2 regions of the Sphingobium sp. B11D3D genome follow, and region 1 is predicted to be linked to the other one. Evidence: predicted binding sites of a transcription regulator. Region 1 holds the regulator's gene; the other holds the start of a gene.
What was found. Region 1 encodes LexA, which represses DNA repair genes until DNA is damaged. Its sites were predicted from a motif close to GTTCCNCNCTTGTTCT; they were not measured.
Positions count from the first base shown of each region.

Region 2: the regulator LexA is predicted to act here: its motif matches at 5,252-5,267, upstream of M2334_RS09335 (PA0069 family radical SAM protein).

Region 1 covers NZ_JAOQOG010000001.1:1,546,552-1,561,993, forward strand. Annotated here, with positions in the region: gene def (peptide deformylase) at 1-184, shown strand, start outside; gene M2334_RS07285 (citrate synthase) at 292-1,578, opposite strand; gene gltX (glutamate--tRNA ligase) at 1,597-3,054, opposite strand; gene M2334_RS07295 (ComEC/Rec2 family competence protein) at 3,147-5,240, shown strand; gene lexA (transcriptional repressor LexA) at 5,265-5,969, opposite strand; gene M2334_RS07305 (bestrophin family protein) at 6,089-6,985, opposite strand; gene M2334_RS07310 (GFA family protein) at 7,179-7,667, shown strand; gene mfd (transcription-repair coupling factor) at 8,724-12,185, opposite strand; gene M2334_RS07320 (succinate dehydrogenase assembly factor 2) at 12,375-12,641, opposite strand; gene recG (ATP-dependent DNA helicase RecG) at 12,739-14,805, shown strand; gene M2334_RS07330 (hypothetical protein) at 14,809-15,165, opposite strand; gene M2334_RS07335 (PilZ domain-containing protein) at 15,197-15,442, opposite strand, start outside.
Region 2 covers NZ_JAOQOG010000001.1:1,965,107-1,980,548, reverse strand. Annotated here, with positions in the region: gene dnaE (DNA polymerase III subunit alpha) at 1-3,340, shown strand, start outside; gene M2334_RS09340 (PEPxxWA-CTERM sorting domain-containing protein) at 3,535-4,137, shown strand; gene M2334_RS09335 (PA0069 family radical SAM protein) at 4,164-5,243, opposite strand; gene M2334_RS09330 (YbjN domain-containing protein) at 5,350-5,862, shown strand; gene rmuC (DNA recombination protein RmuC) at 5,929-7,383, shown strand; gene M2334_RS09320 (HAD family hydrolase) at 7,380-8,072, opposite strand; gene M2334_RS09315 (amidohydrolase) at 8,185-9,477, shown strand; gene M2334_RS09310 (TPM domain-containing protein) at 9,569-10,102, shown strand; gene M2334_RS09305 (hypothetical protein) at 10,143-10,523, opposite strand; gene prsK (XrtA/PEP-CTERM system histidine kinase PrsK) at 10,767-12,854, shown strand; gene prsR (PEP-CTERM-box response regulator transcription factor) at 12,854-14,218, shown strand; gene M2334_RS09290 (glycine zipper 2TM domain-containing protein) at 14,277-14,642, opposite strand; gene M2334_RS09285 (GntR family transcriptional regulator) at 14,753-15,109, opposite strand; gene M2334_RS09280 (nitroreductase) at 15,168-15,442, opposite strand, start outside.

The DNA.
Region 1 (15,442 bases):
CATCCGCGCCAGCTGGATGGATCGGCAGGGCCGGATTCATGAGGAAGAGCTGGAAGGTCTGCTCGCGACCTGCCTGCAGCACGAGATGGACCATCTCGAAGGCATTCTCTTTATCGACCATTTGTCGCGGCTCAAGCGGGACATGCTGCTCAAGAAGCTCGCCAAGACCCGCAAAGCGGCCTGAGCTTCCGCGCCCATTGCTGCGCGGCTTGGTTTTCTAATTTGATCGGCAAGAAAAAAGGGGCGCTTCGGGCGCCCCTTTTTCTAATCCATGAATAAGCCAGCTGAGGCTCAGCGTTTGTCCATCGGGACATAATCGCGCTGCGTCGGGCCGGTGTAGAGCTGACGGGGACGGCCGATTTTCTGCTCTGGGTCCGAGATCATCTCGTTCCACTGCGCGACCCAGCCGACGGTGCGGGCGAGGGCGAAGAGCACCGTGAACATGTCCGTCGGGAAGCCGATCGCCGACAGGATCACGCCCGAGTAGAAGTCCACATTCGGGTAGAGCTTCTTCTCGATGAAATATTCGTCGTGCAGCGCGATCTGCTCCAGCTCGCGGGCGACGTCGAAGATGGGGTCGCTGACGCCCAGCTTGTCCAGCACTTCCTTGGCGGTCGCCTGCATCACCTTAGCGCGGGGGTCGTAATTCTTGTACACCCGGTGGCCGAAGCCCATCAGGCGGAACGGATCGTCCTTGTTCTTGGCGCGGGCGATGTAGGACGGGATGCGATCCACGGTGCCGATCTCGCGGAGCATGTTGAGCGCCGCTTCGTTGGCGCCGCCATGCGCCGGGCCCCATAGGCAGGCGATGCCCGCCGCGATGCACGCAAACGGATTGGCGCCCGAGGAACCGGCGAGGCGCACGGTCGAGGTGGAGGCGTTCTGCTCGTGATCGGCATGCAGGATGAAGATCTTGTCCATCGCCGCTTCGACGACGGGGTCGACCACATACTCCTCAGCCGGGACCGAAAAGGTCATGCGCAGGAAGTTGCCGGTGTAGCTCAGGTCGTTGCTCGGATAGACGAAGGGCTGGCCGACCGAATATTTGTAGGCCATGGCCGCGAGCGTCGGCATCTTGGCGATCAGGCGATGGCTCGCGATCATCCGCTGGTGCGGATCGGTGATGTCCGTGGAGTCGTGGTAGAAGGCGGACAGCGCGCCGACCACGCCGCACATGATCGCCATGGGGTGCGCATCGCGACGGAAGCCGCGGAAGAAGGTGGATAGCTGCTCGTGCACCATCGTGTGGCGCGTGATCGTCCGCTCGAACAGCTCGAACTCGTCCTTGGAGGGGAGCGAGCCGCGCAGCAGCAGATAGGCCACTTCCATGAAGCTCGACTGCTCCGCGAGCTGATCGATGGGATAGCCGCGGTGAAGGAGCACGCCCTCATCGCCATCGATATAGGTCAGTGCCGAATCGCAGCTCGCCGTTGAGGTGAAGCCGGGATCATATGTGAACATGCCCGTCTGGGCATAGAGCTTGCGAATGTCGATGACCTTGGGGCCGACGGAACCTTCGACGACCTTACATTCGAGATCCTTGCCCTCGACGGTCATTTTGACTGTGCTGTCGCTCATTCCTTCACCCCTTATTGCTCAAATTTGTGGTCCGGACCCGGAAGCCTGAAGGAGTCCGGCCTGATCCTGCAGGCGGCCCAAGGTTTCGTCCCGACCAAGATGGAGTAGCACGTCGAAGATACCGGGCGACGTTGTCCGTCCCGTTAAAGCAACGCGCAGTGGCTGTGCAATCTTTCCAAGGCCAAGGCCTGCCTCTTCCGCGATCGCGCGGATGGCCGCCTCAAGCGACTCAAGTGACCAGTCGGGCAGCGCCCGCAGTTGCTCGACCACCGTGCCGAGCAGAGCTCGGGCATTTTCGTCGAGCAGCTTGGCGGCAGCCTCCTCGACCGCGAGCGGCCGTTTGGCGAACAGGAAAGCGGCGCCGTCGGTCAGCTCCAGCAGCGTCTTGGCGCGGGGCTTGAGCGCGGGCATGATCGCCGCAAGTTGGTGCAGCCGGGCCTGGGCCGCGGCATCGTCGTCCAGCGGATCCATCCGCTCGGCGACGAGCAGAGCGAGGCGACCCTCATCGGCCTCGCGAATGTAATGGCCGTTCAGATTTTCGAGCTTCTTGAGGTCGAATCGAGACGGCGAGCGACCCACGCCGGGCAGATCGAACCATTCGACGGCTTGTTCGCGGCTGATGATCTCATCATCGCCATGGCCCCAGCCGAGTCGCAGCAGATAGTTGTTCACCGCCTCGGGCAGCATGCCCAGCTCGTCACGATAGGCATCGACGCCCATGGCGCCATGTCGCTTGGAGAGCTTGGCGCCATCCTGCCCGTGAATCAGCGGGATGTGCGCATAGACCGGCTCGGGCCAGCCCATCGCGCGAATGATGCCGAGCTGGCGGAAGGCGTTGTTGAGATGGTCATCGCCACGGATCACATGAGTGACCCCCATGTCGTGATCGTCCACAACGACGGCGAGCATATAGGTGGGCGTGCCGTCCGAGCGGAGCAGGATCATGTCGTCCAACTCGGCATTCTGCACGACCACACGGCCCTGCACGGCATCCTCGATGACGGTTTCGCCCTCGCGGGCCGCCTTCAGGCGAATGACATAGGGGGCATCGCCGCCCTCGGCTGGATCGCGGTCGCGCCAGCGCCCGTCGTAGCGCATCGGCTGACGTTCGGCGCGTTGCTGCTCGCGCAGGGCCGCCAGCTCCTCGGGCTTCGCGAAGCATTTATAGGCATGGCCGGCATCGAGCAGGGCGTTGGCGACTTCGGCATGGCGTGCCGCACGCGCGAACTGGAAGACCGGTTCATTATCGCCTGCAAGGCCCAGCCAGCTCAAGCCGTCGAAGATCGCCTCGATCGCGGATTCGGTCGAGCGGGCGCGGTCGGTATCCTCGACGCGCAGCAGGAACTTGCCGCCATGGTGACGGGCGAAAAGATAGTTGAACAGCGCCGTGCGTGCGCCGCCAATGTGGAGATATCCCGTAGGCGAGGGGGCAAAGCGGGTGACGACCGTGCCTGTTTGTTTCCGTCCTTCTGCCACGCTATGCCTGCTTTTCCCTTATGTCGCGGGTGGGTTTCCTAGTGAACGAGAATGCCCCTAGCACGCCTTTTCCGGCTCGACAAATACCGTTGTTGCGCCGCAGCAGTGTCTGGTTGGGACGGCTTCATGCGCGAGCGGAATCGGTGCTGGAGGCTGAGCGGGCGCAACTGCCATTGTGGGTGCCGATCCTGCTGGGCGCCGGGATTATCGCCTGGTTCACGCTGCCTGCGCCACCGCAGTGGATGGCGTGGATCGCCTTCTGGCTGGGCGCCGCCGCTGCCTTTGGCGCCGTGGGGCGCGGAGGGCGATTGCCTGCTGCGCTGGCCATCGGGGCGGTGCTGTTGGCGGCGGGCTGTCTGCTGATCTGGGCCAAAGCGCTGCTCGTGGCGCAGCCGCCACTTTCGCGCGCCGCGGTGGTGGAGATGGAGGCTCGAGTCCTCTCGGCAACGCCCTTGGCTGCCCGGGGACTGGTGCGGCTGGAGGTCGCGCCGCTGTCCCGCCCTGACCTGCCGGCGCGGGTCCGCATCAACGCGGCGCCCGATCAGATGGGCGAAGAGATTGCCGCTGGCGACCGCATTGCCCTACGCGCGCGGCTGATGCCGCCTGCACCGGCTGCCCTGCCGGGCGCTTATGATTTTGCGCGGGCGGCCTATTTTTCCGGCCTCGGCGCTACCGGGCGGGCACTCGGCAAAGTGCAGCGCATCGATGCGGCAACCGCTGGCGGGGATGCGCGCGCGACACTCGCCCACCACATCGCCGCGCGGTTGCCGGGGCCGGAAGGGACGATTGCGATCACGCTCGCCACGGGCAATCAGAACTGGATCAGCGAGGCGGATGCGGACGCGATGCGGCGCAGCGGGCTTGCCCATCTGCTCTCGATCAGTGGCTTGCACGTTTCCGCGCTGATCGGCGGCGTGATTCTCATCATGGTCAGTCTGCTTGCGCTGTCGCCGACCCTTGCGCTGCGCTGGCCGGTGCTGATGATCGCCGCCTGCGTGGGCGGCGCGGCGGGCATCGGATACACTGTGTTCACCGGGGCGCAGGTGCCGACGATCCGCTCCTGCATTGCCGCTCTGCTGGTGATCGCGGGCATGGCTCTGGGCCGCGAGGCAATCGGGCTGCGACTGATCGCGACCGGCGCGCTGATCGTGATGATCTTCTGGCCGGAGGCTGTCATCGGCCCCAGCTTTCAGATGAGCTTCATGGCCGTGACCGCCATCGTGGCGCTTTACGAATATCCGCCTGCACGGCGGCTGTTCGAGCGACGCGACGAGGGGCGGATAAAGCGCTGGACCCGCAGCCTCGGCGCCTTGCTGGCGACAGGTTTGCTGGTGGAACTGGTGCTGACGCCGATTGCCTTCGCTCATTTTCATCGCTCCGGCCTGCTGGGCGCTGCGGCCAATATGATTGCCATTCCGCTGACCAGTTTCGTGGTGATGCCGGCCGAAGTGCTCGCGCTGCTACTCGACGCTGTGGGGCTGGGGGCGCCGGTCTGGTGGGTTGTCGGCGTGGCGCTCAAGTTCCTGCTCTGGATTGCGCATACTGTCGCCAGTCAGCCCTTTGCCACGCTGTCGCTGCCCGTCTCCAGCGGACTGGCCTTTGCGCTCGCCATGATCGGCCTCTTGTGGCTGATGCTTTGGCACACGGCGCTGCGATGGTGGGGCCTGCCTCTGGCGGCGCTCGGCTTTTTCCTGACATTTCTAGCGCCGTCCGCCGATGTGCTGGTCACCGCCGATGGTCATCATGTGGCGGTGCGCCTGGGCGATGGGCGCATGGCGTTGTTGCGGAACCGAAGCGGGGATTATGTTCGTACCACTTTGGCCGAGGCCAGCGCCTATGACGGTGAGTTTGCGTCCCTGACGCAGGCGCCGGACACGCGATGCACGCGGGACATGTGCGCGATGACATTGCCGGGCCGTACCGGCCAGCCGCCGGTTCACCTGCTGATCAGTCGCTCGCGCCTGCTCGTTCCCTATCCCGAGTTGGTGGCCGCCTGCGCGCAGGCCGATCTTGTGATCGCTGACCGGCGCCTGCCGCCGGGATGTGTGCCGCGCTGGGCAAAGCTGGATCGGCCTGCGCTGAATGCCATGGGCGGTGCACTGATCCTGCTCGACAGTCGGGAGATCGTGCCGGGCCACGACCCGCGCAGCCGCCATCCCTGGATCGTGAGCACTAGTTCGCGCTAGAGCCGGCGTCCCATATCGCCCGCCTCAGTTATAGCGCCGCAAGAGCCCTGCGAGCCGGCCCTGAATGCGCACCTGCCGCGCCTCATAGGTTTGGGGCTCATGGTCGCGATTGGCAGGATCGAGCCGCACCTTGCGGCCGTCATGATGGAAATATTTGAGCGTCGCTTCATTCTCGTCGATGAGGGCCACGACGATCTGGCCATCGCGCGCCGTTTCGGTCCGCTGGATCAGCGCGAAGTCACCGTCAAAAATCCCTGCTTCGATCATCGAGTCACCGGAGACTTCTAGCGCGTAATGATCGCCGGCGCCCAGCAACGCGGCCGGGACCGGCAACATGGTGTCGCTCTCCATCGCCTCGATGGGAAGACCGGCAGCGATGCGCCCATGCAGCGGAATTTCGATCACGTCATTGGCGGCGATGGAGATCGTCCGCGCCGGCGCGGTGGCCGCCTTGCGCAGCGGGGTCACGTTGGTGGCCGCCGCCGGCTCTTCCGTCCGCTCCGCCACGGGCATACCATCGGGCAGTTTGAGGATTTCAAGCGCCCGCGCACGATTGGGCAGCCTGCGGATGAAGCCGCGCTCTTCCAGCGCGCTGATCAGCCGATGGATGCCGGACTTCGATTTGAGGTCCAGCGCCTCCTTCATCTCCTCGAAACTGGGCGAGACGCCACCCTGATCGAGATGCTGCTTGATGTAGCTGAGCAGTTGCTGTTGCTTGGCGGTCAACATGAGTGGTTCCCCAATATGGAACGGACGGAGAACGTTTAGGAAACGAATCGAGCCGCGTCAACACGGATCGGCCAAATATCTCAGGTTTCGGTGCGCTCTAGCCTTGCGCTAGCGAGCGATCAGGTCAGGATGTGCTGATCGGGCGCGATGGGTGCGGGGAGGTCGGTCGCGCCGAGGCGGGCGAGCATTTCGCGTTCCACCGTCCGCGTCATCGCATCGAGCGGCAAATCGTTGGGATCATAGCCGAACGGGTCTTCCAGCTGATCGCCCAAAGCATCCAGCCCGAAGAAGGTGTAGCTCGCCACCAGCACCGGAATGAGGGCCCACCAGCCCAGCGAACCAGCCAGGGCGAAGGGCAGCAACAGGCAGAAGACATAGGTCGTACGGTGGAGGATGAGCGAATAGGTGAACGGAACCGGCGTGCTGGCGATCCGTTCACAGGCCGCCTGCACATCGCTGAGCGCCTTGAGTTGGCCCTCGATGAGCGAGTGGTGGATGGGGTTGATCTGCCCGTCGGCTGCGAGGCGTAGGCAATGTGCGCCCATCTCATAAAGCACCGTGTCGGTCGGGTTCGGGGAGGTGCGCCATGGTCCATCGTTCACCCACCGGCCGATGGCGGCAGCCTCGTCGTGCTGACGCAGGCGGGCTGCAAGACCGTTGGTGAAGCCGCAGACGCCGCGGAGCAGCGGGGCGCGCTCCTCCTCAGGCAGCGAGGACGTGAGCCGTGCGAAGGAGCGGCTCGCGATGATCAGCGCACCCCACTGTTTGCGGCCCTCCCACCAGCGATCATAGCAGGCACTGTTGCGGAAGCTCATGAAGATAGAGAGCGACAGGCCGATCAGCGCGAATGGAATGCCGCTGATCTGCGCGAACAGCCCGGGCCAGGCGCGGGCCGCGAGAATGGCCGCGACACTGGCCACGGCGATGCCCGCCAGCCGATGCTGGATATGCGGCATGATCGTGCCGCGGTAGGCGAACAGCACTTCGAGCAAGCCAAGGCGGTTGCGAACGATCACGGGCGGACATCTCCTGCCAGGGCACGCGGCCACCGGACATGGGCCGGGCACCGGGCGCGCTCGCCATGCGGAGGATGCGCGCGCAGATCAAGGATTAAGTGGCCGCAAGGGGAAGCGCGCGATGGACGCTGAGGGAACCGGCGGGGAGGGCAGCGGTTCAGCTTGAGAGACGATCACAAGGGAGGACTGTGCCATGCCCCTCAAGCTCGAAGGTTCCTGTCGATGCGGCGCCGTGCGCTTTTCCGTCGACAGCCACGCGCCGGTGCCATTTCTGCGTTGCTATTGCTCGATCTGCCGCAAGACCGCCGGCGGTGGCGGCTATGCCATCAATCTCCACGCCGACAAGCGCACGCTCAAGGTGGAAGGCGAGACCGCCGTCTATCACGCTACGCTGGACGATGGCGAAGGCGGATGCCGCGTCAGCACCGGCGAGCGACACTTCTGCCCCGCCTGTGCGAGCGCGCTCTGGGTGTTCAGCCCGGAGTATCCCGACCTGCTCCACCCTTTCGCTTCCGCGATCGACAGCGATTTGCCCAAGCCGCCGTCGCTGGTGCACATGATGCTCGGATCAAAGGCGAATTGGGTCGAGCCGCAGATCGGGTCGGATGACCAGTGCTTCGACGGCTATCCAGACGAGGGGCTGGAAGACTGGCACCGGGCGCATGGGCTATGGATTGAGTAGGACGGTTCGGGCGGGACGCTTCCAGGGGCGGTCATCAGGCTGGGTTGACGGTGAGAACGTCAGCTATCCGGTGCGGCTTAAAAATACCTGCCTGTCCGGATACGGCGCCGTTGCGGACATTCACTTTGCGTAGAAATTCCGGTTCCGAGGGTCGCCCGCAGCAGGGAAATTGTTTTCTGGAATGCAACTCTGCACAGCCTTGCGATGGATTGCAGCCAACGCCCGACCATTCAGCTTGTATAACCTAACGCTCGTTCGATCCCCCGAAGGAAAAACATCCACTACGATATGCTGCGACCTGTTCCTGTACCGCAAAGCTTTAGCCGGTGAGGAGGGTGAACGGACATGGGCCAGTGCCAATCGACCACTGTAGTTCTTTCCCAAACAGAAGCTCAGGCTTTCGACATCGCTGCTGGTCGTTTGCTCAAAAGCCGGCGGTGCCCCTTCTAGTGATCGCTCAGTTGACAAGCTAAAAAGGCCCATCAACCATGCTTGCCCGATCCAAAGCGGTATCGCCACCAGCGCTACTATACCCATGCCAGTTCGTGCGGTTGGTGATAGGTCTGACCAGCGCTTCATCTTACACCGATTTTCCACGCATCGATTGAAATGGTCAATGTCTGCTTCCCACGCCCAAACTGGCCGCTCGTCTATCCTTCGTCACCGCTTCAAAGCGGCTACGGCTGTGGTCCGACCATGGTGTTGAATGCGGACTGATGAGGCGCGACGCCATTGTGGGCGCTCCCTCCGTTCGTCCTCAGTCGCTGCTGAGCTTGTCGAAGCGGCGTATCGAAGGGCCGGCCCGTGCACTGGGATGCTTCGAGACGGCCCTTCGATACGCGCCTGCTGCGCACCTCAGATCCTACTCAGCAGGAACGGTGAAGGTTGAAGAAGGCCGGTTGCCACAGCTTTTCGGAGGCGGGCAGTTTCTATCGATATGAGCCATGATGGCTCTTCAGGGCGATGGAAAGCTGACAATCCGGATTCTCTGCTTCCGACCCTACGGCGTCGTGCCAACACATACCCACATCGCGCGCTGTCGCGGTAATCCACCCCTCAACCAATACTCTTCGCCAACCCCTGGCTCAGCTTGAGCGCCCCATTCAACCGTGCCCTGGGATCACCCCAGGCGCGCTGGATCACCAGCTTGCTGTCGGGCCGCAGCTTGGCGATGGCGCCGAGCTTCTGGACGTAGCCGATCAGGCCCGGAAGATTGCGGCACTGGTCGTTCTGGAAGCTCACCAGCGCGCCACGTGGGCCGATGTCGATCTTGGCGATGCCCGCCTTGCGGCAATTGAGCTTCACGTCGATCAGCGTCAGCAGATTCTGGGTGGGGTCCGGTAGCGGGCCGAAGCGGTCGATCAACTCGGCGGCGAAGGCCTCGATGGCGCCCTTGTCCTCCAGCTCGTTGATGCGGCGGTAGAGGCCCATGCGCAGGTCGAGATCCGGCACATAATCCTCCGGGATCATGATCGGCGCCTCGACATTGATCTGCGGCGAGGATTTGTCCGGCGCGGGGGCGAGCGCGGCGCCGCCGGCCTTGGCTTCCATGATCGCCTCTTCCAGCATCGACTGGTAAAGCTCGAAGCCAACCTCCTTGATGTGGCCGCTCTGCTCGTCGCCGACGAGATTGCCCGCGCCGCGAATGTCGAGATCATGGCTGGCAAGCTGGAAGCCGGCGCCCAGCGTATCGAGATCGGACAGGACTTTCAGCCGCTTTTCGGCCGTCTCCGTCGTCAACCGGTCGGCCGGGGTCGTCATATAGGCATAGGCGCGCGTCTTGGATCTGCCCACGCGGCCGCGCAGCTGGTAGAGCTGGGCGAGGCCGAAACGGTCGGCGCGATGGATGATGATGGTGTTGGCGCTCGGAATATCGAGACCGGATTCCACGATGGTCGTCGAGAGCAGCACATCATATTTGCGCTCGTAGAAAGCGGACATGCGCTCCTCGACCTCGCTGGCCGACATCTGGCCATGGGCGGAAATGGCGCGCACTTCGGGCACCTTTTCGCGGAGAAAATCCTCCATGTCCGGCATGTCCGAAATGCGCGGCACGACGAAATAGGTCTGGCCGCCGCGATAATGCTCGCGCAGCAGCGCCTCGCGAAGCACCACGTCGTCCCAGGGCATGACATAGGTGCGCACGGCGAGGCGATCCACAGGCGGTGTCTGGATGACGGACAGTTCGCGCAGGCCGCTCATCGCCATTTGCAGGGTACGCGGAATCGGCGTTGCGGTGAGGGTGAGGACGTGGACGTCCGCCTTGAGCTGCTTGAGCCGCTCCTTGTGAACGACGCCAAAGCGCTGCTCCTCATCCACGATCACCAGCCCGAGCCGCTTGAACTCCAGCCCCTTGGTCAGCAGGGCATGGGTGCCGATCACGATGTCGATGGTGCCGTCGGCCAAGCCGTCCTTGGTCGCTTTGGTCTCGGTGGTTCCGACAAGGCGGGAGAGGCGCCCGACCTTGAGCGGGAAGCCGCGGAACCGCTCCTCGAAATTGAGGCGATGCTGGCGCGCAAGCAGGGTGGTCGGGCAGATGAGCGCGACCTGCGCCCCGGCCATCGCCGCAACGAAGGCAGCGCGCAGCGCGACCTCCGTCTTGCCGAAGCCCACGTCGCCGCAAACCAGCCGGTCCATCGGCTTGCCGGCGGCCAAATCGTCAAGCACATCGCTGATCGCGCGATCCTGATCTTCCGTTTCCTCATAGGGGAAGCGGTCGACGAAGGCGGGATAGCCGGCGCTCTCCGCCTCATAGGCAGGCGCAGCCCGCAGGGCCCGTTGCGCAGCAGTGGCAAGCAACTCTCCGGCGATCTCCCGGATGCGCTCCTTCATCCGCGCCTTGCGGCGTTGCCAGGCCTCGCCGCCGAGCTTGTCCAGCGCGACCGCGTCCTCGCCCGAACCGTAGCGGGAGAGCACGTCGAGATTCTCGACTGGCACGTAGAGCTTGTCGCCGCCGGCATAAGCCAGCGCCACGCAGTCATGCGGCGATTTGCCGACCGGGATCGAGGTCAGGCCCTCATAGCGCCCGATGCCATGATCGACATGGACTACGAGATCGCCAGGCGTGAGCGTGGCGAGTTCCGCCAGGAAGGCATCCGCGCTCTTGCGCCGCTTCTGACGCCGCACCAGACGATCGCCGAGCATGTCCTGCTCAGTCAGCACTTCCAATTCGGCATTGGCAAAGCCGTGATCGAGCGGCAGCACGGCCAGCGCGACGCGGCCGGTGGGGGCGCCGAGCGCTTCCTGCCAGCTATCGACCAGCGTAACGCCGCGCACGCCATGATCTTCAAGCAAGCCCTTCAGTCGCTCGCGCGCGCCGATGGAGTAGCTGGCGATGATGCGCTTGCGGCCCTTGCGCTGGCTTTGCTCCAGATGCTTGGCCACCGCCTCATAGACATTGCCGCCCTGCGCCCGCTCCGGCGCGAAGTCGCGGGCGCTGTCCACGCCGAAATGGAGCACATGGGCGCTCTCGGGCTCGTGGAAGCTGGAGGTGAGGTGGATCGGCAGCGCCTCGATATCTTGCGCCCACTGATCGGCAGTCAGATAGAGCTGATCCGGCTGCAGCGGGCGATAGCTGCCCGGCGAGGCCGCCGCGGCGGTCGTGCGATTGGCGTGATAATCCCGGATCGCCTCGAAGCGGGCCTCGGCCGCGCCAGCAGTGCCGGCCTCGCGAATCCACACCGTTCCCTCCGGCAGATGCTCGGCGAGCGGGACGAGCCGGTCCTCGAACAGCGGCAGCCAATGCTCCATGCCGGCCAGACGCCGCCCGTCGCTCACCGCCTGATACAGCGGATCGCCCGTGGCGGTCGCGCCGAACATCTCGCGGTAGCGGCTGCGGAAGCGCTTAATGCTCTCCTCATCGAGCAGCGCCTCGGAGGCGGGCAAGAGCATGAAGCCATCGACCGCCCCGGTGGTGCGCTGGGTCGCGGGATCGAACCGACGCAGCGTCTCGATCTCGTCGCCGAAGAAGTCGAGCCTCAGCGGGCCGGGCTCGCCGGAGGGATAGAGGTCGACGATGCCGCCGCGCACGGCATATTCGCCGGCATCATGCACCGTATCCGTGCGGACATAGCCGTTGGATTGGAGCAGGCTGACCAGCCGGTCGATGGCGATCCGCTCGTTCGGAGCCAGGCGCGCAACCATCTGGCGGATGCGAAAGGGCGTGAGCGTCTTCTGCGTGACCGCATTGACGGTGGTGATGACCAGCTGGGGGCCGTTGGGCTTGCCCTGCAAGGCGTGCAGACCAGCCAGCCGCTCGGATGCGGCGCGCAGCGAAGGGGAAGCGCGGTCGTAGGGCAGGCAATCCCAGGCCGGGATGCTCACCACCTCCAGCTCTGGCGCGAAATAATGCACGGTCTGCGCTATCGCGTCCGCCATCTGGCCGTCGGCGGCGATGAAGCAGGCGCGCTCCTTCGCCGCGCGGGCGAGGTCCGCCAGCAGAACCGGCAGGAACCCCGCAGGCACGCCGGACAGGGTGAGCGGCGCCTTGGCCGAGAGGATGCGGGATATGTCGGTCATTAGTGTGTTCGACTCTGCCTTCCGTTCGTGTCGAGCCCTTCGACTGCCCGCAGGGCGGGCGCTAAGGATAAACTTCAGCCAGAGGCTGAAGTCGAGACACGGGTAGCGCTTTGGGATTGGCGTTGGCCCGCTGGTTCTCGACTACGCTCGAACCGCACGGAGGTTGGGAGGGTCAAGAAAGGGGAGGGATCACTTCGCAATCGGGACATAATCAAGCCTGCGCATCGCCTCCATCATCGCGCCTTCGTAACGCGCGGGGCAGGGAAGAGTGCCGATGGCCCAGGCCATGATGTCGACATCCTCTTCCTCGAGCAGCGCCTCGAACAGATCGGCTTGTTTCTGCGTGAAGCTCGCGGCGTGGGCATCGAAGAACCCGCCGATCATCAGATCCGCTTCCTTCGTGCCCCGGTGCCAGGCGCGGAATTTGAGGCGGCGCAGGCGGGTCTCGTCGATCATGTCCGGTCCTTTTCGCGCGGCGCTCGGGTGCGCGATTTATCATGATTGGCCGGCGGGCACTTTTCCGGCCATCCAGCTTCGACTAGGGCAGATAGCGATGCGGCCCGATATTCTCAATCCGCTGTTCACGGAAAGCACGGCGCTCAAGGGCGTGGGGAGCGCTTCGGCCAAGCCGCTGGAGCGCCTGGGCCTTACGCGCGTGGTCGACCTTGCCTTCCATTTGCCGGTGAGCTGGATCGAGCGGCAGCGCGTCCGGCGGCTCGCGGAAGCCGAGACGGGGCGGATGGTCGCGCTGGTGCTGACGGCGCAGGAGTATCGCGCCTCGGGCACGGCACGGGCGCCGTTCCGCATCCGCGCCGTGGATATGGCCGGCGATCCGGTGAGCATCGTCTATTTCGGCAAGAACAGCGGATGGCCGCGCAAGCTCTTCCCGCTCGGGGAGCCGCGCTTTGTTTCCGGTCGCCTCGATCAGTTCGGGGACGAGTTGCAGATCGTCCACCCCGATCATGTTGTGCCGGTGGAAGAGGCAGGGCAGATTGCCGATTGCGAGCCGGTCTACGGTCTTTCGGACGGCATCACCAATGGCCGGCTGCGCGATCTTGTCGCGCAATCGGTCGAGCGCGGGCCGGCTCTGGATGAGTGGATCGAGCCAGGGCTGCGCGCCCACAAGGGCTGGCCGAGCTGGCAGGAGGCGCTCAAGGCCACGCATGAGACGCCGGGCGCAAAGGCCGCGCGCGAGCGGCTGGCCTATGACGAGGTGTTCGCAAGCCAGCTTGCGCTGATGCTGCTGCGGGCCTCGACCCGCCGCCGGCGCGGGTTTCCCCTGGCCGGGGACGGGCGCTTGCGCGACGCCTTGCGCCTGCCATTCGCCCCCACCGGTGCCCAGCGTCGTGCGTCTGCCGAGATCGAGGGCGACATGGCGCAGGCCGTGCCGATGCTCCGGCTGCTGCAAGGCGATGTCGGCTCCGGCAAGACGCTGGTGGCGCTGATGGCGTTGCTCAATGCGGTGGAAGCCGGCGCGCAGGCGACCTTTCTGGCGCCGACGGAAATTCTCGCCCGCCAGCATTATGCCAGCCTCCAGGCGATGCTGGCCGGCCTGCCGGTGAATGTTGCGATCCTGACCGGGCGGGACAAGGGCAAGGCACGCGAGTCGACGTTGATGGGGCTGGCCGATGGTAGCATCCACATCCTCGTGGGCACCCATGCGATCTTTCAGGAGGCCGTCACCTATCGCAATCTCGGCCTCGCGGTTATCGATGAGCAGCATCGCTTCGGCGTGTCGCAGCGGTTGATGCTGACCGCCAAGGCCGAGCGCACGCCGCATCTGCTGGTGATGACGGCAACCCCGATCCCCCGCACGCTCTGTCTGGCGCAATATGGCGATATGGACGTCTCAAGGCTCGATGAGATGCCGCCGGGCCGCCAGAGCATCGACACGCGGGTGATCGGTGACGATCGGCTGGAGGATATCGTCTCCGCACTCGGCCGCCATATTGCGGCGGGGCGTCAGGCCTATTGGGTGTGCCCGCTGGTCGAGCAAAGCGAGGATGGCGACGAGGCGGCAGCGGAAGCGCGCGCTGCGATGCTCAAGGCGCGGTTCGGCGCGGATGTCGTCGGCATGGTCCACGGGCAGATGCCCGGCCCGGAGAAGGACGCGGTGATGGAGGCCTTCTCGCGCGGGCAGCTCAAGCTGCTGGTGGCGACGACGGTGATTGAGGTCGGCGTGGACGTGCCCAATGCCACGCTGATGATCGTGGAAGCGGCGGAGCGCTTCGGCCTTGCGCAGCTGCACCAGTTGCGCGGGCGCGTGGGGCGCGGCGATCAGCGCAGTTTCTGCATGTTGCTGCACGGGAGCAACCTCTCCGAGACAGCGCGCTCGCGTCTCGCCCTGATGCGGGAGACCAATGATGGCTTCCGCATCGCAGAGGAAGATCTGAAATTGCGCGGGGCTGGCGAAATCCTCGGTACGCGCCAATCGGGCGAGCAGCGCTTTCGGCTGGCCAGCCCGGAACAGATCCAATCGCTGCTGGATGCCGCGCATGACGATGCCCGTCTGCTCATGGACCGCGATGGCGGGCTGGCCTCCCCGCGCGGACAGGCCGCGCGGCTGTGCCTTTATCTGTTCGAGCGCGATGCGGCGATCAGTCTGCTCGCCAGCGGCTGAGCGTCAGCCGTCGGTCTGTGGCCGGGTGATGCGTGCCAGAATATCGAGATAGGCCCGCGCATCGATAGGCTGGAGGAATTGCGCGCCAAAGCATCCCCGCAGGCTCCAGCGGATTTGCGCATCCTGCGTGGTGATGAGCGGCAAGCGAAGGGCGACCGGTTCGCCGCGCTCGAAGCGTGCGAAACCGCAGCGGGCTTGAAATCCCCAGACCGAAAAGTCGATCAGCTCGACCTCGATGGGGTCCGTGCCGCGCGGCCGGGATACATGGGTCTGGAAGGAGATGGCGTCGCGTGAAACGACGCGGCGCCGGCTGTGACTCAGCTCGGATCGGACAGCCCGGCTCCATGCTTCGTCGCCCATCGTTCAGGCTCCAGCGCGGCTGGCGCGAGGGTCAGCGGCCGGGATGATCGGGGCCCTTCAGCCGCAGGAGCATGATGTCATACTCCTTGTCCGCGATCGCTGACTCGAATTCGACACCGAGGCGCGCACTGTTCGCCCAGATCGCGCGCCCCCGCAACATGCCGATCTGCGGCACATCGATGGTGAGGCTTTCGCCGATCGACACCAGTTGATCGCAGCGGATCATGCAGCCGCTCGGCGAAATGTTGATGAGCACGGCCGGCGATGGCGGGAGGGT
Region 2 (15,442 bases), 420 kb from region 1:
CGGCACGACGCTTGCGGTGGCGCGCCCCGGCCGGCCGGACAATGCGCCGGTGCAGATCGACTGGCTGGTCCTGCTGGCGCAGGATGATGTCGGCTATGGCAATCTTTGCGCGCTGGCGAGCCGCGCCCATGTCGAGCGGCCGGAAATGGAGGAGGCGCATGTCTCCTTCGAGGCGCTGGAGCGCCATGCCGACGGTCTTATCTGCCTGACGGCCAGCGGCGAAGGTGCACTCGCCCGGTTGCTGGCGGAGGGCCTGCCGGAGGAAGCCGGTCGCTATCTGGGCCGTCTCTCCGCGCTGTTCGGCGATCGCCTCTATATCGAGCTGTCCCGCACGGACGATGCGATCATGGCGGCGGCGGAAGACGCGCTGATCGACCTCGCTTATGCGCGCAACCTGCCGCTCGTGGCTACCAATCCCGCCTGTTATGCCGATGCCGGCTTCCATCCGGCCCATGACGTGCTGCTCTGCATCGCCAACAGCAGCTATGTGGAGAGCGAGGACCGCCCGAAAAGTTCGCCGCAAAGCTGGATGAAGCCGGCCGATGCGATGCAGCAATTGTTCGCCGATCTGCCGGAGGCCATCGCCAACACCCTTGTCGTTGCGCAGCGCTGCGCGGTGATGGCGCCCAAGCGCAAGCCGATCCTGCCCAGCCTCGCCGGCGACCGCGACGGTGAGGAGGCGCAGTTGCGCGTCGATGCGACGGCGGGTCTGGTCGGGCGCCTGCGCAAGATCCACCAGCAGACGCATGGCGAGGCCGCGGCCGAGCTTGACGAAGCTGCGCTGCGGGCGCGCTATCCGGATTATTTCACCCGGCTCGATTTCGAGCTGGATATCATCATCCAGATGGGCTTCCCCGGCTACTTCCTGATCGTGGCCGACTTTATCAAATGGGCCAAGGCGCAAGATATTCCGGTGGGGCCGGGGCGTGGTTCGGGCGCTGGCTCGGTCGTCGCCTGGGCGCTGACGATCACCGATCTTGATCCGCTGGCGCTGGGCTTGCTGTTCGAGCGCTTCCTCAATCCCGAGCGCGTCTCGATGCCGGACTTCGACATCGACTTCTGCGAAACCCGGCGTGGCGAAGTCATTCGCTATGTGCAGGGCAAATATGGCCATGATCAGGTCGCGCAGATCATTACCTTCGGTACATTGAAGGCGCGCGCGGCGCTCAAGGATACCGGCCGCGTGCTGCAGATGGGCTATAATCAGGTCGACCGGCTGGCCAAGCTGGTTCCCAATCACCCCACCGACCCATGGACGCTGGAGCGAACGATGAACGGCTCCGCCGAGTTCGTGGCCGAATATAAGGCGGACGGGCAGATTAAGCGGCTGGTCGATCAGGCGATGATGCTGGAAGGCCTGCCGCGCAACAGCTCCACCCACGCCGCCGGCGTCGTGATCGGCGATCGTCCGTTGTCGGAGCTGATCCCGCTCTATCGCGATCCCAAGTCCGACATGCCGGTGACCCAGTTCGACATGAAATATGTCGAGAGCGCCGGACTGGTGAAGTTCGACTTTCTGGGCCTTAAGACCCTCTCGGTGCTGCAACGCGCGGTCAAGCTGCTCGCCAAGCGCGGTGTTAGCGTCGATCTGGAAGGACTGAGCTGGGACGACGCGAAAGTCTACGATCTGCTCAAGCGCGGCGACACGGTCGGCGTGTTCCAGCTGGAATCCGAGGGCATGCGCAAGACGCTCGCCGCCGTGAAGCCGACCAATTTCGGTGACATCATCGCGCTCGTCTCGCTCTACCGGCCCGGCCCGATGGACAATATCCCGCTCTTCGGCCGCCGCAAGAATGGCGAGGAGGCGATTGAATATCCGCACGATCTGCTCGAGCCGATCCTAAACGAGACCTACGGCATCTTCGTCTATCAGGAACAGGTGATGCAGGCCGCGCAGATCCTCGCCGGCTACTCGCTCGGCGGCGCCGACCTGCTGCGCCGCGCGATGGGCAAGAAGGTTAAGGCGGAGATGGACGCGCAACGCGCGACGTTCGTCGAAGGCTGCAAGGCGCACAACCAGATCGACAAGAAGAAGGCCAATGAGCTGTTCGACTTGATCGACAAGTTCGCCGGCTATGGCTTCAACAAGAGCCACGCGGCCGCTTATGCGCTGCTCGCCTATCAGACCGCGTGGCTCAAGGCGCATTATCCGGCCGAATTCTACGCCGCCTCCATGGCCTTCGATATCCACCAGACGGACAAGCTGACCGTCTTCGTGGATGATATGCGCCGCATGGGGCTGACCTGCCTGCCGCCCGACATCAACGTGAGCGAAGCCGATTTCTCGGTGGAGCCGGACCCGGATGACGCCAGCCGCCATGCCGTCCGTTATGCGCTCGGTGGCCTCAAGGGCGTGGGTGAAAAGGCGATGGAAACGCTGGTCGAGGAGCGGGTCCGAGGCGGCGCGTTTCGCGATCTCGATGATCTGGCCGGGCGGATCGAACCGCGCCTGCTCAATCGCCGGCAGCTTGAGAGTCTGGCGGCGGCGGGCGCCTTCGACAGCCTGGGTCTGGACCGCGCGGTGGTCCATGCCGCGGCCGAGGCGCTGCTGGCGGTTGCCGCCAAAGCCGCCGAGCAGCGCGAGAGCGGGCAGGGCGGTTTGTTCGGCGGGGAGGATGTTTCCCATGCGGATGTGCCGCTGCCGGATGTGAAATGGGCCGCCGTCGAGCGCATGGCGCAGGAGAAGGAGGCGTTCGGCTTCTATTTCTCGGCGCACCCCGTGGACCGCTATCGCATTCTCGCGCGCGGCAAGGGCGTGCGCAGCTATGCGGAGCTGTGCGGCCAGTCGGATGGCATTGGCGGCGGCGACCGAACCGGCGCGATGATGGCGGGGCTGATCGAGGATATACGCTGGCGCGAGACCAAGCGCGGCGCTCGCTATGCCTCGGCGACCTTCTCGGATTCCAGCGGGCAGTTCCAGGCCAGTTGCTTCGATGAGGAAAGCTGCAAGCTGCTCGCCACCCTGCACGAGAGTAACGAATGCGCCCTGCTGACCGTGGAGCTGGATCGCCAGCCCGGTGAGGAGACCCCGCGCGTCACCGTGCGCAACGTCCAGTCCTTTGCGCGCCTCGCTGGCACGGCGCGAATGCGGATGGTCATTTCCGTCGAGGAGCCCGGCGCTATTCCTTCGCTCCGGCAGATGCTGGGCGAACGGCGCGGCGCGCGCTCGACGGTGGAGCTGGACGCGGCGCTGCCCGATGGCGGGCGGGCGCGGGTCATCCTCGGCGAGGATTTTCAGCTCGATGCAGAGCTTGGCGAGCGCGTGGAAACGGTGCGCGGTGTGACCAAGGTGGTGCTCGCTCAGCACGGCCCACAGCTGGCGTTGGTCGCCTCCCGCTAAACCGTGCCTGACGCGCGACGTGTTGCACTGCACCGCGCCGGAGCGCGAGCCGAGGCGGCTTTCCTCGCCTCGTGAGCACAATTGAACGCAGCGCTATTGTGCGTTTGCGAAATGTTAACCATCGCAGCGGCGGGGGTGCCATCCCGTTCCATCGGGTGGCGCCGGGGGTGACTCTTAGGACTTGGGAGTTACCGATGAAAACTATGTACAAACTGCCGCTTGTCACAGCGGCGCTCATGGCCGGAGCCGCCTTGGCGGCACCCTCACAGGCCGCAATCATCAGCTTCGATGGTCTCTCCGGATCGGGTGATCCGTTCACCAGCTACACGCAGGATGGGTTTACCTTCGCCAATGTGCTGGGGTCTTCCGTGGTCGATACCGGCTCGGGCAATAGCGCGCCCAGCGTCGGCTTTGGCGGCGGGACGGCGCTCAGCCTGTTCGATCTGACGGCGGGCGGCGCGAGCTTCACGCTGGACAGCTTCGATCTGGCGACCGTGGACAGCAACCTGCTCTACAGCGTGACCGGCTTTGCGGGTCAGGTGCCGGTGTTCAGCCTGCTCTCGACCTTCTCCGGGGATTTCTCCACCATCGCCGGCGCCAGTAATTTGGTTGACCGGGTCGTCTTCGGCTTCGTCGTCGGTGGCGCTTCGGCGAACATCGACAATATTGCCGTAAACGGAACCAACGCTCCGCCGGTGCCCGAGCCGGCTGTCTGGGCCATGCTGGTCATCGGCTTCGGCGCGGTTGGCTACACGTTGAGGGGGCGCAAGGCGACGATGCGCGTGTCCTTCAACTGATCTGACATAGCCGAAGGGCGGTCTGTTCATCGCAGCATGCTGAACAGATCGCCCTGATCGGATGGCGGCACGAACAGGTCATGCCGCAGCGCAAGGCGGCCCTTGCCAAGGCCATGGCGTGCCTGAGCGACGCGGAAGCGGGTGCCGATCAGCTCCGCATAAGCCCCGGACCCGCGCATGCGCGTGCCGAAATTGGGATCATTGTCGCGCCCGCCCCGCATCGACTGAATGAGGCTCATCACCTTGGCGGCCCGGTCCGGATAATGCGCATCGAGCCAATCCCGGAACAGCGGCGCGACCTCGAAGGGCAGCCGCACCGGAATGAACGAGACCGATTGCGCGCCCGCCTCTGCGGCCGCCGCGACAAGCGCCTCGATCTCATGATCGTTGATCGCCGGGATCATTGGCGACAGGCTGGCATGGGCCGGCACCCCCGCCTGTGAGAGCCCGCGGATCGCCGCGAGCCGGCTGGCCGGCGAGGGCGCGCGCGGCTCCAGCTTGCGGTGCAGCCCGGCATCCAGCGTCGTGAGGGAAATTGCAACCGCGACCAGCCCCTGCGCTGCCATCGGCCCCAGCAGATCGAGATCCCGCAGCACCCGGTTGGATTTGGTAGTGATCATCAGCGGATGGCGGCAGTCGGCCAGCACCTCGATGCACGCCCGCGTGATGCAATACCGCGCGTCGATAGGCTGATAGGGGTCGGTGTTCGTCCCCATCGCAATGGTCTTCACCACATATGCGCGCCTGGCGAGTTCCTGCCGCAGCAGCCTGGCCGCGTCCGGCTTGGCGAACAACCGGCTCTCGAAGTCCAGCCCCGGCGAGAGATCGAACCGGGCATGGCTCGGCCGCGCAAAGCAATAAATGCACCCATGTTCGCAGCCCCGATAGGCATTCACCGATTGCTCAAAGCCAATGTCGGGGGAATTGTTGCGGGTGATGATCGTGCGCGCCTGCTCCAGCGTCACGGTGGTGCGCAGGGGTGGCGGCTGGTCCTCCTCGTCCGCCAGTCGCGCATCCAGCCAGTCGCCATCGACCTCGCGCGCGGGCAGGTGGAAGCGGCTCGATACCTCATTGGCCGGGGCGCCGCGCCCCTTGATCGCAGTCATGTGTCAATAGAACATATGAAGAACATATCTGCAATAGGCTTTGCGGTGTGGCGATGTCCGCTTCATCGCGATAAGGCCGTGGCGGTAACGAGCAATGGGGACAACGATGAAGACGACCGCTTGGATTTCGGCTGCAGCATGTGCGCTTGTGATGATGACAGCGCCCGCTCATGCGGCCGATGAGGAACCGTGCGATAAGGGGCTTGTCTGCGCGAATGCGCCCGAGACGGTCGTGAAGGCGATCCAGGACGCCGGCTACAAGGCCAGCCTGAGCAAGAGTGAGTCGAGCGGCAACCCGATGATCACCAGCGCGGCGAGCGGCTACAACTTCAACATCTATTTCTATGAATGCGAGGACGGAAAGAACTGCGCCTCGCTACATTTCTCGACCAGCTTCGTGGATGACGGCAAGAACACGCCAGAGCTCGCCAATTTGTGGAACCGCAAGAACCGGTTCAGCCAGATGGCGGTGGACGAGGATGGCTCGCTCGACCTGACCTATGACGTGACAACCTATGGTGGCCTGACCCAGCGCAATTTCGCCGATGTCGTCGACTGGTGGCAGACGATGCTCGGCGCCCTCAACAGCTTCTTCCGCGAGCAGGGCCATATCGAGTGACGGGCTTGCGCTTGTGAGGCAGGGGCGATAGGTTCTCATTTCGTTCCTGTTTTGCCGCGAGTTGCCGTGACCGTTGAAAGCCTTGTTCTTAGTCTGCTTCTTCTGCTGGTCGGGCTTGTCGCCGGCTGGCTGATGCGCGCCCGCATGGCTGCGCCGGTCGAGGCTGAGCGCAAGGCTCTCGCCGACCGACTCGCCACCCTTGAGGATATGCGCAACGCCGCGCTGCGCGATCTCGCGGTGGCGGCGAGCCGGGCGGAAGAAACGGACCTGTTGCGCGGGAAACTGGACGAGACCGATCGCGCGCGGGACGAGGCCGAACGGATGCTCGCGGCGGTGCAGGCTGATCAGAAGGCGCGGATGGAGGGCTTCGAGGCTCAGATTCGCGCCCTGGGTGAGGCGCGCGAGCAATTGTCTGCGCAGTTCAGTGAGACCGCGGGCAAGTTGCTGAACGAGGCGCAGCGCATGCTCATCGAGCGCGCTGACCAGCGCTTCCATCAGGCCCATGAGAAGAGCGAGGCGAGCCTCAAGGCGCTGTTGCAACCGGTCGAGACGACGCTGAAGCGCTATGAGGAAGGCCTGGGCAAGGTCGAGAAAGAGCGGGTGGATAGCTACGCCGCGCTGCGCGAGGCCGTCGAGCAGGTGCGGTTGGGCAGTGCAGAGGCGCGGGTCGAGACGGCGCGACTGGTGAATGCGCTGCGCTCCAGCCCCAAGGCGCGCGGGCGCTGGGGCGAGCAGCAATTGCGTAATGTGTTGGAAATGGCCGGCCTCAGCCAGTTCGCCGATTTCCGCTCGGAGGTCTCCGTCGATACCGCCGATGGCCGGCTGCGCCCGGACGTGATCGTGCGTCTGCCCGGCGGACGGCAACTCATCATAGACGCCAAATGCTCGCTCAACGCCTATCTGGAAGCGGTCGACGCCGTGGACGAGGTGGTGCGGGCCGGGCATCTCAAGGCCCATGCCGGCGCGATCCGCAACCACGCGCAGCAGCTTGGCGCGAAGGATTACTGGACGCGCTTCGGCGATGCGGCGGACTATGTCGTCATGTTCATCCCCGGCGAGCACTTCCTCGCGGCCGCGCTGGAGCAGGATGACGGCCTGTGGGAATGGGCCTTCGAGAAGCGTGTGCTGCTCGCCACGCCGACCAATCTGGTCGCCATCGCGCGGACCGTTGCGAGTGTCTGGCGGCAGGAGAAAATGGCCGAACAGACCCAGCAGATCGCGGCGCTCGGCAAGGAGATGTATGAGCGGCTGGCGGTGGCCGCCGGGCATCTCTCTTCGCTCGGCCGCAGCCTCAACGGCTCGGTCTCCAGCTACAACAAGTTCGTCTCCAGCTTCGAGAACCGCGTGCTGGTCACCGGGCGCCGTTTCAAGGATCTGAGCGTCGAAACCGGATCGCGGGAGATCGACGCGATCGAGCCGGTCGAGGCGCTTGGGCGGTTACCTGCACCGGCACCGCGCGAGAGTGCCCCTCAGGAGGCCGATGCGATGGCCGAAGAGCGAGTCACAGGGCGCGCGGACTAACGCCGTTCGACCAGGTGGCCTTCTGCAAGCGACGCCAGCACGATGTCGCGCACGGCATGCAGATCCTCGACGATGTGGGCGCATAGGCCCTGCATTTCTGATGTGGGCGCCATCAGATCCGGCACCATCACCGTCATCAGGCCTGCCGCGGCTGCCGAGCGCACGCCATTGTGCGAATCCTCAAGGGCAAGGCAGTCCGCTGGCGAGACGCGCAGCCGCTCGGCGGCGAGGAGATAGGGATCGGGCGCCGGTTTTCCCGCCTGATAATCGCCAAACGCCACGACATGCATGAACCGATCCGCCAAATCATGATGCGCCAGATGATGCCGGACCTGCTCATGGCCGGAGGATGTCGCGATCGCGCGGGGCAAACCCGCCGCATCAAGCACATCGAGCAGCGCTTCCACACCGGGCTTGAGCGGCAAATCCCGCGCCACGAACTGGTCGAAATGCGCCCGCACGCGATGCCGAAAATCATCGGCCGGAAAATCGCCGCCGAAATGGTCGAGCAATTGCTGGCGCGCCGTCGGCCATGGGCATCCCAATGTGGCATTGAACAGCGCTTCGGTGATCGCATGGCCGCCCTCATCGCCGGCGGCAAACATCGCCGCGCGATAGAGCGTCTCGGTGTCGAACAGCACGCCGTCCATATCGAACACCACGGCTTTTGGGGGTCGGTCCAGCTTCATGCCCGCCTCATAGGCACAGAGCAGGCGGGTTGGAAGCGCTTCGGCTCACTGCCCTTCCAAGGCGCGCAAAAGCGCCTATGATCGTGGCCGTCACGGGGCAGAAGGAACGGGCATGTCTTTCAATGAAGCGTCGAACGAAGCTATTGCGGCCTCCCATATAGACGCGACCATCGATGCGGCGCTGCCTGAACTGCTGGAGATCTACCGCGACCTGCACGCCAATCCGGAGCTGAGCTTTCAGGAGGTGCGCACCGCGGCGACGCTGGCGGCGCGAATGCGCGCCCTTGGCTTTGCCGTCACCGAGCAGGTCGGGCAAACGGGCGTGGTGGCTGTGCTGGAGAATGGCCCCGGCCCGGTGGTAACGATCCGCGCCGACATGGATGCGCTTCCGCTCGAGGAAAAGACCGGTCTGCCCTACGCCTCAACGGTCCGGGCGACGACACGCGACGGCATCGAAAGCCCGGTGATGCACGCCTGCGGCCACGATACGCACATGACGGCCTGGACCGGCGCGGCGCAGGCGCTGATGGCGCTGCGGGCGCGATGGTCGGGGACGCTGGTGATGATCCTGCAGCCGGCCGAGGAGATCGGTCTGGGTGCCAAGGCAATGCTGGACGATGGGCTGTTCACGCGCTTCCCTAAGCCAAGCCATGTCCTTGCCTTCCATGACAGCGCGGAGCTTGCGGCCGGCACCATCGGCTACACGCCGGGCTGGATATTGGCGAATGTGGACAGTGTGGACCTCACCGTGCGCGGTCAGGGCGGTCACGGTGCCTATCCGCACAAGACCATCGACCCGATCGTGATCGCTGCGCGCATCGTCACCAGCCTGCAAACGCTGGTCAGCCGCGAATGCGATCCGCAGGAGGCGGCCGTGGTCACGGTCGGCAGCTTCGTCGCCGGCGCCAAGCACAATGTCATACCGGACGAGGCAAAGCTGCTGATCACCGTGCGCAGCTATTCCGATGAGACGCGCGGGCGCCTGCTGGGCGGCATCGAGCGGATCGCGCGGGGCGAGGCGATGGCGGCCGGCGTGCCTGAGGACCGGATGCCGATCATGGCGGTGGAGCAGGATTATACGCCGGCCACCTACAACACCCCTCAGTTCAGCGATCATGTCGCTGGCGTGCTGCGCGCCCATTTCGGTGCCGATCGGGTGCGCCAGGTGCCCTCGGTGATGGGCGGCGAAGATTTCGGCCAGTATCACCGCGCTGACAACAGCATCGAGAGCATGATCTTCTGGGTCGGCGGGGTGGACCCTGGCAAGGTGGCCGCGGCGCGGCGCGGAGAGATCAGCCTGCCGTCGCTCCACAGCCCGCTCTGGGCGCCCGATCCCCATGCGGTGATCGGCACGGCCGCAAAGGCGCTGACGGTGGCGGCGCTGGATATTTTTGGGAAGTCGTAGCCTGACTTTGCGGGGGCGTGGCTTATGCTTTTCGGTTCGAAACACGTTGGTCCGAAACAGCAAAATGTGGGCCTCTAGGTCAGACATCAAAATGTTGACCAACAAGCTCCTCGTCCCCCTGTTGATCATGTACACCACGGCTTGCTCTAACGCGCCGCCAGCCGACCAATCCACGAGGGATGCGCCGTCTCACGCCGCCCAAACGCAGGCGGCGGTCGCACCTATTGGCCGCGTCAATGACTTCGCCAACATCATTCCGGACAAGCAAGAAGCGGCACTTTCAAAGCGTCTTGCGCGGTTTGAGGAGACCACCCGTCACCAGATGGTTGTGGTGACTGTCAAATCTCTGGGCGGGCGGGATGTTTCAGAGTTTACCCGCGACCTTGCCAATGCCTGGGGGATCGGCCGCAAGGATTATAATGACGGCGTGGTTCTTCTTGTCGCGCCTCACGAGCGGCAGGTGCGGATCGCGGTTGGCTATGGGTTGGAACAAGCGTTGCCCAACTCACTTTGCAAAAAGATCATCGCCGAACGGATATTGCCGCGCTTCCGAGCGGGGCAGATGAGCATCGGGATTGACGCCGGGGTGAGTGCCCTGATTGACATTTTGACAACGCCGCGCTGAGCGGCCGGCCTTACGCTCGTCTGTCAAGATCACGCGCGCCTCAATAATGTGGTTTGCCGTCGTCGCCGCCAAAACCGGACTGCGGCGAGAAGTTTTCCGTGTGGGCCGGGGGCGGCGGTGCGGGGACATCCTCGGTGACCGGCTCGGGAAGCGAGACGCGGGCGGACTCCACATCCAGCGTCGGGTTGGCATCGAAGAGGGGATCGGTCGATCCGGGCGCCTGTTCTACCACCGGCGGGGGCGGTGCCTCCGCGACCGGTTCGGACTGCGCCTGTTCCACCGACGGTTCTAGGGCCTGCCCGCCGTTTGCCGCCACCTCTACCGCCGGGTCCGAAGGGAGGACATTGCTGATGCCCATCACAAGCATCGGGCCACCGATGATGAAGGCGAGGGCGATCAGCAGATAGATGCGGTTGGGCATGAATGGCTCCGGCTCGTCCGGTCTTCGCGGACGCGTGCATGATAAGCAGACAGCCTTAGCATCCGGTAAAAATCGGCATCGCGCGCCGGCAATCTGCGGCGTTCAGCATATTTTTGCTATTTCATCGTAAGTCGGCCGGGTGTCGGATCATCTTACACTGACCTGTAAAGCGGGATGGCGGCGCTGCGACGTGGGCGGCGTGATCTTCACGGCCGGGCGGTCGCTTAGCCGGGGGAGATGCGCATGACTGTCTGGCTGATTGCCGGCCATCTGGGTCACGCGCTCGCGGCGATCCTGTTCGCCACGCTCGCAATCTTGATTTCGCGACAACCCCACCGCATCGCCGCGCCGCAGTTCGTCATCGTGGCGCTGGCGCTGACGGCGCTATGGTCGCTGCGTCATGCCTTTGTTGGCTTCAGCCCACTCGGGCAATTGAGCGATGGCGTCACCGAGACCATGCGCAACGCGGCCTGGCTGGCAGCACTGGCCAGCCTCTCGCGGGTCTGGCGACCGGGCGGGCGGACTGGCCCCAAGGTTGTGGTGCTGGCTTTGGCGCTTGTGCTCGCGGTTCAGCTCATTTTCGATCTGCAAATGGGCGAGGGTATTCGGGTCGATCGCCGCATCCTCGTCTATTTCGAGATGACCTGGATGTTGCGCGCTGCCTTCGCTCTGGGCGCGCTGCTGCTGCTCTTCCGCTGGAGCACCGGGCGCGGTGACCCGGAATCGGCCCGCCGCGAGGGTTGGCTGGCCGCCGCGCTGGCCTGCATGTGGGCCTATGATTTCAATCATTATCTGCTGGTCTGGTTCGCCGAAGGGAGCATGACCCCGCTCGCGCCGATGCGCGGGTTCGTGATGGCGGTGCTGGCGATCATGCTCGCATTGGGCTTGCGCAGCGATGGCACGCGCGCCTTCGCGCTCTCGCGCACACTGACGACCCGGCTCGTCTCGGCCGGTCTCGCGCTGTTCTACATTTGCGTCATCCTGCTGCTGGTCGGCTTGCTGAGCGGCATGAGCGCTCCCATGGCGCGCATCGTCCAGTTCGCGCTGCTGTTCACCCTTGCCGTCGCGGTGCTGGCCTTTCTGCCGTCGGCCTCGATGCGCTCGTGGCTGCGGGGCGAAATCTCCAAGCATGTGTTCGCGCATCGATATGACTATCGCAGCCTCTGGCTCCGCTTCTCCGCCACGATGGATGGCGGAGATACGGATGACACCAGCCTCGATTGCCGGATCGCGCGGGCGATTGCCCAGGCGGTCGATGCGCCGGCCGGTGCGCTGTATCTGAGGCAGGATGAGCGTCTGGTCCGCGTCTGCGCCTATGCGTGGCCAGAGGCTAGCGCCCCGCCGCTGACCCTGCCACTCGCCGTCACCGACCGGATGGTTCCGGCCGGAAAAATCCTCGACATCGCACGCGAGGGACATGATCTGGGCGACCTTCTCCCGGCCTTGATGTTGGAGAGCCGTGCCGCTTGGGCACTCGCGCCGCTCATCTGCCGCGATGAGATCATCGGCGTGATGCTGATCGCGGCACCGCCACGCTCTCGCGCGCTCGACTGGGAGGATTTTGACGTTCTGCGCGTCGTCTGCGGTGAAGCTGCCGCTCGTGTCGCGGAGGAGCGCCACCGCGAGGCTTTGGCTGAAGCGCAGCGGTTCGAAGAGTTCAACCGCCGCTTCGCCTTCATCCTGCACGATCTCAAGAATCTCGTGAGCCAGATGACGCTGCTGGCCGGCAACGCCCGCCGCCACGCGGACAATCCGGCGTTCAGGGAGGATATGATCCTGACGCTGGAAGAGACCTCGTCGCGGATGAACGACCTCATCCAGCGCCTTGGGCGCGGCGGGCAGGCGCGCCCCTCCGAGCGCGAGGAACTGCTGCTGGGGCCATGGCTCGGCGATCTCGCCCGCGCCTGGGCCGGCGGCACGCGCAATGTCGTCGTGGAGGGCGCGCTCGAACAGCAGGTGATCGTCGACGCCGATAATCTGCAGCGCGCGCTCACCCATCTGGTGCGCAACGCTATCGAGGCCAGCCCGGATGGCGCCTTGGTGTGGATCGTCGTGGAGCAGGGCTCCGCCTGGCTCGATCTTCACGTTATCGACCGGGGTAAGGGGATGAGCGCCGCCTTCATGCGCGACCGTCTGTTCCGCCCCTTCAGCTCCACCAAAGCCAGTGGATTTGGCCTTGGCGCGCATGAGACGCGCGCGCTGGTCGAGGCAATGGGCGGCCGGCTTCTCGTCCAGAGTGTCGAAGGAGAAGGCAGCCAGTTCACGATCCGGCTGCCAGTCACCAGCCCAAGTGAGAACGCAACAGACATGCCGATGCGGAGTGCGATGTGATGGGGGATAGTCGCCCGAAATTGCTGATCGTCGAAGATGATCCAGGTCTGCAGCGCCAGTTGCGCTGGTCCTATGACGGTTATCACATTCTGATCGCGGGGGACCGGGAGGAGGCGATGGACATCCTGCGCGCAGAAGCGCCGCCGGTGGTCACGCTCGACCTGGGGTTGCCGCCGGACCCGGATGGAATCACCGAAGGCATGGCCGCGCTGGCGCAGATCCTCGCCGAAGCCCCGGCGACCAAAGTGATCGTGGCGTCCGGCCAGGGCGACCGCGCAAGTGCCCGGCGTGCGATCGCGCAGGGGGCGTGGGACTTCTACCAGAAGCCGCTCGACATCGACTCGCTGGGGCACATCGTCGCGCGCGCCTTCCACGTCCACACGCTGGAGCAGGAGAACCGGCGGCTTGCCGAGGCGGTCCCCGCCGATGCGCGGGTGCTCGGGCATATGATCACGGCATCGCCCGAAATGCTCAAGGTCGCGCGCATGATCGAACGGGTGGCGAGCGCCAGCGTGTCCGTGATGCTGCTTGGCGCCAGCGGCACTGGCAAGGAGTTGCTCGCGCGCGGCCTGCACGAAAAGAGCGACCGCGCCGCCGGGCCGTTCGTCGCGATCAACTGCGCGGCGATCCCCGAGACGCTGCTGGAGAGCGAGCTGTTCGGGCACGAGAAGGGCGCCTTTACAGGTGCGGTCAAGACCACGCCCGGCAAGATCGAGCAGGCGCAGGGCGGCACGCTGTTCCTCGATGAGGTCGGGGATATTCCGTTGGCGTTGCAGGTGAAGCTGCTGCGCTTCTTGCAGGAGCGGACCATCGAGCGGATCGGCGGGCGCCAGCAGATCGCGGTCGATTGCCGGATCGTTTGCGCGACCCACCAGAATCTGGAGGAGATGATCGCCCAGAGCCGCTTCCGCGAGGATCTCTATTACCGCCTGGCAGAGATCATCGTGCGCATCCCGGCTCTGGCGGAGCGAACCGGTGATGCCGTGCTGCTGGCGCGCCATTTCGTCGCCCGCTTCGCGCCGGAACTGAATGCACAGGTGCGCGGCCTGGCCAGCGATGCCATTGCCGCCATCGATGCCTGGCACTGGCCGGGTAATGTGCGAGAGCTGGAAAACCGCGTCAAACGTGCGGTCATCCTGGCCGAGGGCAAGATGGTCACCGCAGGCGATCTCGATCTGGATGGAGCAGCTGGCGAGGATGGCCCGGTGGTCAATCTGCGCGCGGTCCGCGAGGCGGCCGATCAGGCGGCGATCCGGCGGGCGATCTCCCGGTCCGAGGGCAATATCTCAGGCGCGGCCCGAATGCTGGGGGTGAGCCGGCCGACGCTCTACGATCTCATGAAAAGCTATAATCTCCAGAGTTGAGCGGCCCGTGCCGCAGCGACCTTGTGGCCGCTCCGGCGCGTCCAAACTCAAGCGCCGATCAGCGGCAGCGCGCGCCGCTGCGCTCGATTTCCCGACCGAGCAAGGCGCCACCGGCCGCTCCAAGCACGGTGCCGAGCGTGCGGTCGCCGCGCGTATCGATGGTCCGGCCGAGCAATGCGCCACCGGCCGCGCCGATGATCAGGCCCGTCGTACCGTTCGCGCGCTTGCAATAATAGCGGCCATCATCGCCGCGCCATGTGCGCGTGTCGCGAGTGATCGGGCGGGGCTCGCGATAATAGCCGCGGTCGTCATACATACGGCTGGCGCCGTGCCCGTGCCGATGCTTGCTCTTATGGGCTTCCGCAGGGGCTGCGCTCATCATCACGCCGACGGCGGCGAGGGTAGCAAGGGCGGTCTTGATCATGTCTTGTCTCCGTTCAACCTGATGCGACAAGTCTGGCGAGGCCAACCGCAACGGCAGATGAACGAGAGATCAGACGCGATAGATCGATGGGTTGGGGCGACGGGCCGTGATCAGCCGGTGGTCACGCGATCTCGCTCGATCAGCTCTTCCAGCGTGATTCCAATGCGATGCATCTGCTCGGAGACGCCCGGCCAGACCGCGCTGAAGAAGCGTTCGCGCTCCATCGCCCGCAAGCGCCGCGATGCGCCCGGCGCGACAAACATGCCAACGCCGCGGCGGACCTGCACCAGCCCTTCATCCTGAAAGCTCTGATAGGCTTTGGCGACGGTCAGGGGATTCGCGCCTTGCTGGGCCGCAAAGGCCCGCACCGATGGCAAGACATCGCCATCGGCAAAGCGTCCATCCAGAATGGCAGCGGCGATTTGGTCGCGCAGGCGCAGATAGACAGGCCGGCTCTCATCGATCATGCTGCATCAGTGACATAATACAGTGGATCGGTCAAGGCGCCGGCCAGGAAGCGTGCGGTCAGCCGCCCGACCAGATCGACAACACGTCGTCCAGCTCCGGCCGGGGGCGCTCGTCCAGATCCCGCGAGGGCGTGCCGATGAACACGAAGCCAGCGATCCGCTCCTCGCTCGTGGCAAACGCATCGCGCACGGCCTCGTTGTAGGACGGCCAGCCGGTCAGCCATCCTCCCGCAAAACCCATCGCATGGGCGGCGTGCAGCAGGTTCATGGTTGCCGCACCGACGGAGAGCTCCTGCTCCCACACCGGAATCTTGGAAGGCTTGGGCGAGGACA